Haloactinospora alba: one gene and its partner. The main gene of each other region encodes a partner of the protein of the gene in region 2 in a complex. Links are inferred from orthologs where the notes say so. Each region holds a gene or a part of one and is shown on either strand. Other genes may lie near its edges.

Region 1 (2,945 bases), on a different replicon or contig from region 2:
GTGGTGCCGTAGGCCAGGAAGATGCACAGGTTGGCCAGGGTCATCAGTACCTGGCTGGCCACGCCCAGGCCGCCGAGCGCCTGGGTTCCCAGTGTCCCCACGATCGCGGAGTCGGTGAGGAGGAACAGCGGTTCGGACACGAGCGCCACGAAGGTGGGGATGGCGAGGCGGAAGATCTCGCGGTCGTGGAGGTGTCGGAACGGCGGTGCGGAGAGCAGTGTGGGCATGACCGTGCAACAGTAGCGGACGGGAACGTGGGACGCGCGGTGGGGGGAGAAGTTGTCCACGGGGCGGGGATCCGCTTGTGGATAACTTGTGGATGAACGGATGTGAAGTTTCTTTCAGAATGCGGTGGAGATTATTGTTTTCGCAGTTCAACTAGGGTATCCGCGAGAACCGCGGGAGTTATCCACAGGCTTTGTGTACAAGATGTTCGTAGTGGATCCGCAACCCCCCACAAGATCTCCCCGGTTCGTCCCGCAGACCGCTTTGCGTCGCCATGGTCCAGCGGTCAGAATCCAAGTCCAGGTACGTGAGCCGTGCCATTCGTGTCGCAGGGGGAGAGCTCGTGAGCGTCGCCGATCAACCACCGGACCAGGGTGGGTACGAACGCACGCCACCGCACGACATCATGGCCGAGCAGAGTGTGCTCGGCGGTATGTTGCTCTCGAAGGAGGCGGTCACCGAGGTCGTGGAGATCGTTCGCTCCGCTGACTTCTACCGGCCCGCCCACCAGACCGTGTTCGACGCCGTGGTGGACATGTTCTCCCGCGGCGAGCCGGTCGACGCGATCTCGGTCAACGCCGAGCTCACCAAACGCGGCGAGATCGCCCGGGTGGGCGGGGCGCCCTACCTGCACACCCTCACCGAGGCCGTACCCACGGCCGCCAACGCGGGCTACTACGCCCGTATCGTCGCCGACCGGGCGGTGATGCGCCGACTGGTCGAGGTGGGAACCCGGATCGCCCAGATCGGCTACTCGGGGGACGGCGAGGTCGACGACCTGGTCGACCACGCCCAGGCCGAGGTGCACAAGGTCGCGGAGAAGCGCACCGGTGAGGACTACCTCGCGCTGAGCGACATCATGCCCGGCGCGTTGGACGAGATCGAGGCGATCTCCGCCCACGACGGTTCCATGACCGGCGTTCCCACGGGGTTCACGGACTTCGACCAGCTCTCCAACGGGTTGCACCCCGGGCAGATGATCATCATCGCCGCCCGACCCGCGGTGGGCAAGGCCCTCGCGCTGGACACCCCTCTGCCCACCCCGGACGGGTGGACGACGATGGCCGAGGTGGCCGTCGGCGACACCCTCCTCGCGGCGGACCGGACCCCCACGAGCGTCGTCGCCGCGACCGGGGTCATGCACGACCGGCCGTGCTACGAGCTCGTCCTCGACGACGGCACCGCGGTCGTCGCGGACGCCCAGCACCAGTGGCCGGTGGTGACCCCGCGGCGGCCGGTGGAGCTGCGCACGACGCGCGACATCGCCGAACACGCGGACGGCGAGGAGATGGCGGTCGGGGAGCGGACCGTACGCAAGGTCCACCGGGTCGCGAGCGTGCCGGTGCGCTGCGTCCAGGTGGACCACCCTGACCATCTGTACCTGGCGACGCCGGCGATGGTGCCCACGCACAACTCGACCCTCGCGCTCGACTTCGCCCGCGCGGCCTCCATCAAGCACCAGATGACGTCGGCGTTCTTCAGCCTGGAGATGGGACGCAACGAGATCGTGATGCGGCTGCTGTCGGCGGAGTCCCGTGTTCCGCTGCACACGATGCGGTCGGGCCTGATGACCGACGACGACTGGACGCGCCTGGCGCGCCGGATGGGTGAGGTCGCCAGCGCCCCGTTCTTCATCGACGACTCGCCGAACATGACGATGATGGAGATCCGCGCCAAGTGCCGGCGGTTGAAACAGCAGCACGACCTCAAGCTCATCATCGTGGACTACCTGCAGCTGATGACCGCGGCCGGCCGGGTGGAGAGCCGCCAGCAGGAGGTCTCGGAGATGTCGCGGTCCCTGAAGCTGCTGGCGAAGGAACTGGACGTGCCCGTCATAGCGCTCTCCCAGCTCAACCGTGGGCCGGAGCAGCGCACCGACAAGAAGCCCCAGGTTGCCGACCTGCGCGAGAGCGGGTCGATCGAGCAGGACTCGGACATGGTGATCCTGCTCTACCGGGAGGACGCGCACGACAAGGAGTCACCGCGGGCGGGGGAGGCCGACCTCATCGTCGCCAAGCACCGGAACGGACCCACGGCCACCGTGACGGTGGCGTTCCAGGGACACTACAGCCGGTTCGTGGACATGGCGCCGAGCTGAGCCGGTCCGTTCCGCCGTCCGCCCCGGCGGCGGGATGGTTGGCTTGTCGTTAACCCGCTGTTCACCCGTGGGCGTGCGCCCAGGGTGCGGGAACGCTCCGGCCGTTTGGACGTAGTCCTCCGGGCGGCCGATCAACGGGCACGTGAACGGTGCGCGACCGCACCGGACCGGGCGATGCGGGACGTGTGTCGCGCCGTTCGCTGCCCTCGCGGGTCCTCGCGGCTGGCGGACGGGGCGTGAGCCGCTGGTTCAGCAGGACCAGCGGGCTTCCGGGCGGGTGCGGCCGTCGGCGTCGGTCACCAGCACCCAGCTGAGTTTCGGCGGGCCCGCGGGGGTGGACATGCGGGGTTCGACCGGTTCGCGCTGCCGCACCGCCGCGTCGCGGCGCCGGCCGCGCGCGGTCCCCGTGGCCGTCCCGAACAGCCGGGAACGGCGCCGTTGTGTGCTGGAGCGGTCCGTGCGCGTCGCGCTGCCCGTGTTGTGAGCCATGGCGACACCCCCTTGTTCATCCCCGTGAAGACTACAGTTAACCGTCCGTTCACCAAAAAGTCAATCCTGGTTCCCGCGTGGCGGTCGTGTGCAGTGGCCGTGTTCCGGTGCGCGCCCGGGGTGTCACGGAAAG
Region 2 (5,054 bases):
GTCGTCTGCTCGTGGAGTGCGCGCTGCTGAAATCGCTCACCGCGCACTACGTCATGGCGCGTTCGGACACGCGCGGTCACCAGGCGCGGGAGCGCGAACTGGTAACCGAGCTGGTGGAAGCGGTCTACCTGGGGGTGCCGGGGACGCTGGACGCGGTGTTCCGTCCCGGGGCCGCGGACGCGGCTGATGAAGCCGCGGTCCTGCGTACGGTCGTGGACCAGGTGGCGTCCCTGACCGATACCTCTGCCGAGCTCTGGCACGCTCGCCTCGTCGGGTGACCGTTGTTCCCGGGTGGGGGTCTTCCCGGGAGTGTGCGGTACGCAGGGCATGGAAAGCTCTTGGTGGGGCTCGAGGTACGGGTGGTGACAGCACGTGCGGCCGAACGGGGTGTGGCGGGCGGGCTGGATCGGCATTCTAGACAAACCCGGCAATTTGTATCCGGTAGTACCAGGAAATGATCTCGGAGCGTTTCGTCAGGTCGAGTTTGGCGAGGATGTTGCGGATGTGGTTCTTCGCCGTGTGCTCGCTGATGACGAGCCGTTTCGAGATCTCCTTCGTCGTGTGGCCGTCGACGAGGAGGACGATCACCTGCATCTCCCTGGTGGTGAGGTCGTGGCCGCTGGGGACCTCCAGGGAGTGCATCGGGTTGGTGTTGCAGAGACGCAGGTAGGCGTCGACCAGGTGGGATATCAGGTGGTGCGGGACGAACTTCTCTCCCGCGGCCAGATTGAGTACACCGGTGGCGAGGTCCTCCTGGTCTCCGTCGCAGTATCCGGAAGCGCCGGCGTGCAGGGCTTCGAGCATCCTGGAGGTGCCTCCCCCCACGTCGAGGCAGAAGACCGGGCTGCGTGACTGGGCACTGCGCGAGCACATCCAGATGAGCGCCCCGTCGCATTCGGGTCCGACCACAATCACGCTCGGGGCGGGGGAGGGGAGTTCGTCGGGGGTGGCGAAAATCCCCACGGACCTGAAGCCAGTGATATTGAGGTGGGAAAGGACTCCATATGCCGCATATGTCTGGTTCGATATTAGCGCGACTGTGTGCATGGTTTGGAATGTACAACAGGTCGCAGTTGGGCGTAGCGTTACCGCTCAGTTCATTAGAAGTATTGATGAAAAGGGCAAATGTGCAGGGGAAGTTCAAACGCCCTTGCCCTCCTGCGCAGAGGACCACGACGACTCGCCGTGTCCGGTGCGGCCGCCGACTCTCCCAGCATGCCGGGTCGCTACGGTGAGGCGGCATCGGAAGCCTCCCGCGGGGGCCCGGCCGCCAACGACCATCCCCGAGGCAACCGGCGACGTCGGAGCGCCGGCATCCGGGACGACTCCCGATCACCGACGTGTGTTTCCCGCGGGACCCCTGTCCGGCTCTCCCCGCGCTCGTACCAGACGGTTCCCGGGCGAACTACCCTGAGGTGTCATGGCCGGGCGGATCAGAGACGAAGACGTGGCGCTCGTGCGCGAACGCTCGCCCATCGCTGACGTGGTGGGCGAGTACCTGCAGCTCCGCAACGCCGGGGGCGGCTCGCTGAAGGGGCTGTGTCCCTTCCACGACGAGAAGTCCCCCTCGTTCAACGTCACCCCCGACCGAGGGCTCTTCCACTGCTTCGGCTGTCACGAGGGCGGCGACGTCATCTCCTTCGTGCAGAAGATGGAGCACCTCAGCTTCGCCGAGACCGTGGAGTCCCTCGCCCAGCGTGCGGGCATACGGGTCCGCTACGAAGGAGGAGGGTCCGCTCCGCGCAACGACCAGGGGAAGCGCCAACGGCTCCTGGAGGCGAACAGGGCAGCGGCGCGGTTCTACGCCGAGTGCCTGCTGGCACCCGAGGGCCGCCCGGGGCGCCGCTTCCTCAGCGAACGCGGTTTCACCCGCAACGACGCGGAGTACTTCGGTGTGGGGCTGGCGCCCCCGGGATGGGAGGCACTGACCACCCACCTGCGCCGCAACGGTTTCAGCGACCAGGAGATCATCGAGGCCGGGTTGGCGGGCCAGGGCAGGCGGGGTCCCTACGACAAGTTCCGCAACCGGCTGGTGTGGCCGGTCCGTGAGATCACGGGCGAGGTCGTCGGGTTCGGCGCGCGTAAGCTCGACCCGGACGAGGAGGGGCCGAAGTACCTCAACACCCCGGAGACCGCCGTGTTCCGGAAGGGCCACCTGCTCTACGGGCTCGACCTGGCCAAACGCGCCATCTCGCGGGACCGTCAGGCTGTCATCGTGGAGGGCTACACCGACGTCATGGCCTGCCACCTGGCCGGCGTGCCCACGGCGGTCGCCACCTGCGGCACCTCGTTCGGGTCGGAACACCTCAAGGTACTGCGCCGGATGCTCCTCGGACGCTCCAACCAGGGCGGAGAGGTGGTTTTCACGTTCGACGGTGACTCCGCCGGCAAGAACGCCGCGGTGCGTGCCTTCGCGGAGGAGCACGGTTTCGAGTCCGAGACGTTCGTCGCGGTCCAGCCCGACGGCCTGGACCCCTGCGACCTGCGCCTCCGGCACGGCGACCGGGCGGTCGCCGATCTGGTCAGCACTCGGAAGCCCCTCTACGAGTTCATGATCCGAGCGGTGATCGAACAGTACGACCTTGACACTCCCGAAGGCCGGATGGCCGGACTGGACGCGGCGGCGGAGATCGTCGCCAGTATCCGCAACGAAGGGGTGCGCAAACTGTACGGGGTGAACCTCGACCACTGGCTGGGGATCATGGACGAGGCATTCGTGCAGCGGCGTGTCGCCCAACACATGCGGGGCGGGGCCTCCGGGCAGCACGGGGCGCGCCCCTCCCAGCAGGGCGGCGCCGCCGATCCGGCTCCCTACGACCTCCGGGACCCCGCGTTGCAGCGGGAGCGGCAGGCACTGAAGATCGCCGTGCAGCACCCGGGGCTGGCGACCGAGTTCGACCAACTGGAGCAGGACGCGTTCACCGTTCCCCAGCATCGGGCGATCCACGAACTCATCCGGTCGCGGGGCGGGGTGGCCGCGGCGCAGGACCCCGGAACGTGGATCGGGGCGTTGCGGGAGTCGGCACCCAACGAGGTCCAGCAGGCGTTCGTCACCCAGCTCGCGGTCGAGCCGGTGGAAGTCGACGGCGACCTCGAGGAGAGTGACGCCCGCGAGATCCTCGGGACGATTCGGGTCCACGCCGTCAACCGCAGGATGGCGGAGCTGAAGTCGAAACTGAGCCGGCTCGACCCGACGGAGTCCCCCGAGGAGCACCAGCGCGTCTTCACCGAGCTCATGACGGCCGAGCAGCAGAAGCGAGCGATGCGCGACCGGATATCCGGAACGGCGTGACCCCTGGCGGGCCGTTCCCCGCGGAAGCCCGTGTCGCTTCCCCCGACCTGCACGAGGTTGCTACTTTTTGTGATGATGTCATCACGGAAGTGGCGGCTGGCTCCATCCCGCCGGGAGCGGTGGGCGGGTACCCCACTCGGGTGGACCACAGCAACGGTCCTGGGAGCGCTGTTCTTCAGCGCGTTCACCGTCGTCAGCGACACGAGCGGGGAGAGCGTCTCCGGCGGGGAACGCGTCGGCTACTTCGCGGACTGGAACACGGCCAACCGCGACTACACGATCGCGGACATCGCCGAGAACGGAGCGGCGGACCAGCTCACCCACCTCATGTGGGCGTTCGGCGACGTCAGTTCCGAGGGCAAGTGCCACATTCCCCAGGGCTCCAACCAGGCGTGGGAGATCTACCAGCGCCGCTACTCGGCGGAGGAGAGCGTCGACGGGCAGGCGGACGACTACCGACAGGAGCTCGCGGGAAGCCTGGGGCAGCTGCGTAAGCTCAAAAGCGAACACCCCGCCCTGCGCGCCAGTATCAGCCTGGGCGGATGGAACTGGTCCACCTACTTCTCCCGTGCCGCCCGTACCGAGGAGTCACGCAGGGAGTTCGTGTCCTCGTGTATCGACCTGTGGCTGCGCGGGAACCTCCCCGTGCGCGGTGGGGAGCCGCAGGGAGGAGAGGGCGCGGCCGCCGGCGTTTTCGACGGGATCGACCTTGACTGGGAGTGGCCGGGGGGCCGGGGACACGAGGACAACATCGAGCACGAGGAGGACAAACGCAACTTCACCCTGCTCGTGCGGGAGTTCCGGCGCCAGCTCGACGAGCTGGGCTCCGAGACTGGTGAGGAGTACGCGCTGACCGCCTCGGTGGCCAGTGGTGAGGAGACCATCGCGGACAGCTACGAGGCGGACGCGTTCGACGAGCTGGACTTCGCCACCGTCCAGGGCTACGACTTCAGCGGACCGTGGAGCGAGGTCACCAACCACCACTCCCAGCTCTACGCGCCCGACAACGCCCCGAACTCCGCCAGCGCGAAACGGGCGGTGCAACAGTACCTCGACCTGGGAGTGCCCCCGGAGAAACTCGTACTGGGGTTCCCCGGGTTCGGCCGCGGCTGGTCGGGAGTACGCGCTGACGGCCCCGCGCGTTTCGTTCGGGCGACCGGCGCCGCCGACGGCGGCTACGGCGGTTCCACGGAATCCTACGCCGCGCTGGAGAAGCGGGAGGGGAGGCGCTTCATGGACCCGGTGAACGGCGCCTACTGGCTGATCGACGGCGACGAGTGGTGGAGCTACGACACCCCCGAGGTCGTGGCGATGAAGGGCGAGTACGTGCGTGAGAACGGCCTGGGCGGCCTCATGCTGTGGAACCTGGACATGGACGCGAACGGTGAGCTCACTGCGGCCATGGAGGAGGCGCTGGAAGGGCAGCGGCCCGAGCCGAGCCCGAGTGTCGATACGCGGAAGCCGTCGGGTCCGTCTCCGGAGCGGGAGGGGGAGCAGACCCCGGACGGCTCCCCGGAACCCGGGTAGGCGCACGACAGGGGCCGTCGACCGTTCCGGGGCCGACGTCCGCGGCGTTCGACCGCGCCGAAGGGCGGTGCCGTTCTGTCGGGACGCTGCGCCCGTGGGGATGGGGCGGCTCCCGCAGTGCCCCACGCCCCGTCTCCCCGTGGGGAAATCCCCAACGGGTAGTGGCACGGTTGTCACCACATGCGCCTCGCGTCAGGGTGGGAGCATGGTCGAGCCGAACACCGCCCCGGACGCG

The links.
Region 1: the proteins of dnaG (region 2) and dnaB are in contact, whole or in part, in a crystal structure (PDB 2R6A), measured with the Geobacillus stearothermophilus proteins. The link is inferred for Haloactinospora alba from one-to-one orthologs. Residues at the interface, in WP_049624496.1 of Geobacillus stearothermophilus: Lys456, Leu457, Leu458, Pro459, Ala460, Asn463, Ala464, Leu467, Leu535, Leu536, Ile537, Ala538, Gln544, Glu545, Asp548, Tyr549, His552; in WP_033016901.1 of Geobacillus stearothermophilus: Ser13, Glu15, Ala16, Gln18, Glu91, Leu92, Asp94, Ala95, Val96, Pro97, Thr98, Ala99, Ala100, Asn101, Tyr104, Tyr105, Ile108.

Annotation. Positions count from the first base shown.
Region 1 is NZ_VFQC01000002.1:312,762-315,706, reverse strand. It holds dnaB (replicative DNA helicase), read left to right. Parts: upstream 1-568; coding sequence 569-2,323; downstream 2,324-2,945. Other genes in the region: FHX37_RS19100 (hypothetical protein), read right to left, coding at 2,573-2,812; FHX37_RS19110 (MATE family efflux transporter), read right to left, coding at 1-227. UniProt on the Escherichia coli protein: The main replicative DNA helicase, it participates in initiation and elongation during chromosome replication. Travels ahead of the DNA replisome, separating dsDNA into templates for DNA synthesis.
Region 2 is NZ_VFQC01000001.1:1,060,968-1,066,021, forward strand. Bases 993-3,856 are described here. They hold dnaG (DNA primase), read left to right. Parts: upstream 993-1,420; coding sequence 1,421-3,292; downstream 3,293-3,856. Other genes in these bases: FHX37_RS04880 (glycoside hydrolase family 18 protein), read left to right, coding at 3,368-3,856. In the rest of the region: FHX37_RS04865 (deoxyguanosinetriphosphate triphosphohydrolase), read left to right, coding at 1-278; FHX37_RS04870 (response regulator transcription factor), read right to left, coding at 415-963; more of FHX37_RS04880, read left to right, coding at 3,857-4,819; FHX37_RS04885 (FAD-binding and (Fe-S)-binding domain-containing protein), read left to right, coding at 5,025-5,054. UniProt on the Escherichia coli protein: RNA polymerase that catalyzes the synthesis of short RNA molecules used as primers for DNA polymerase during DNA replication.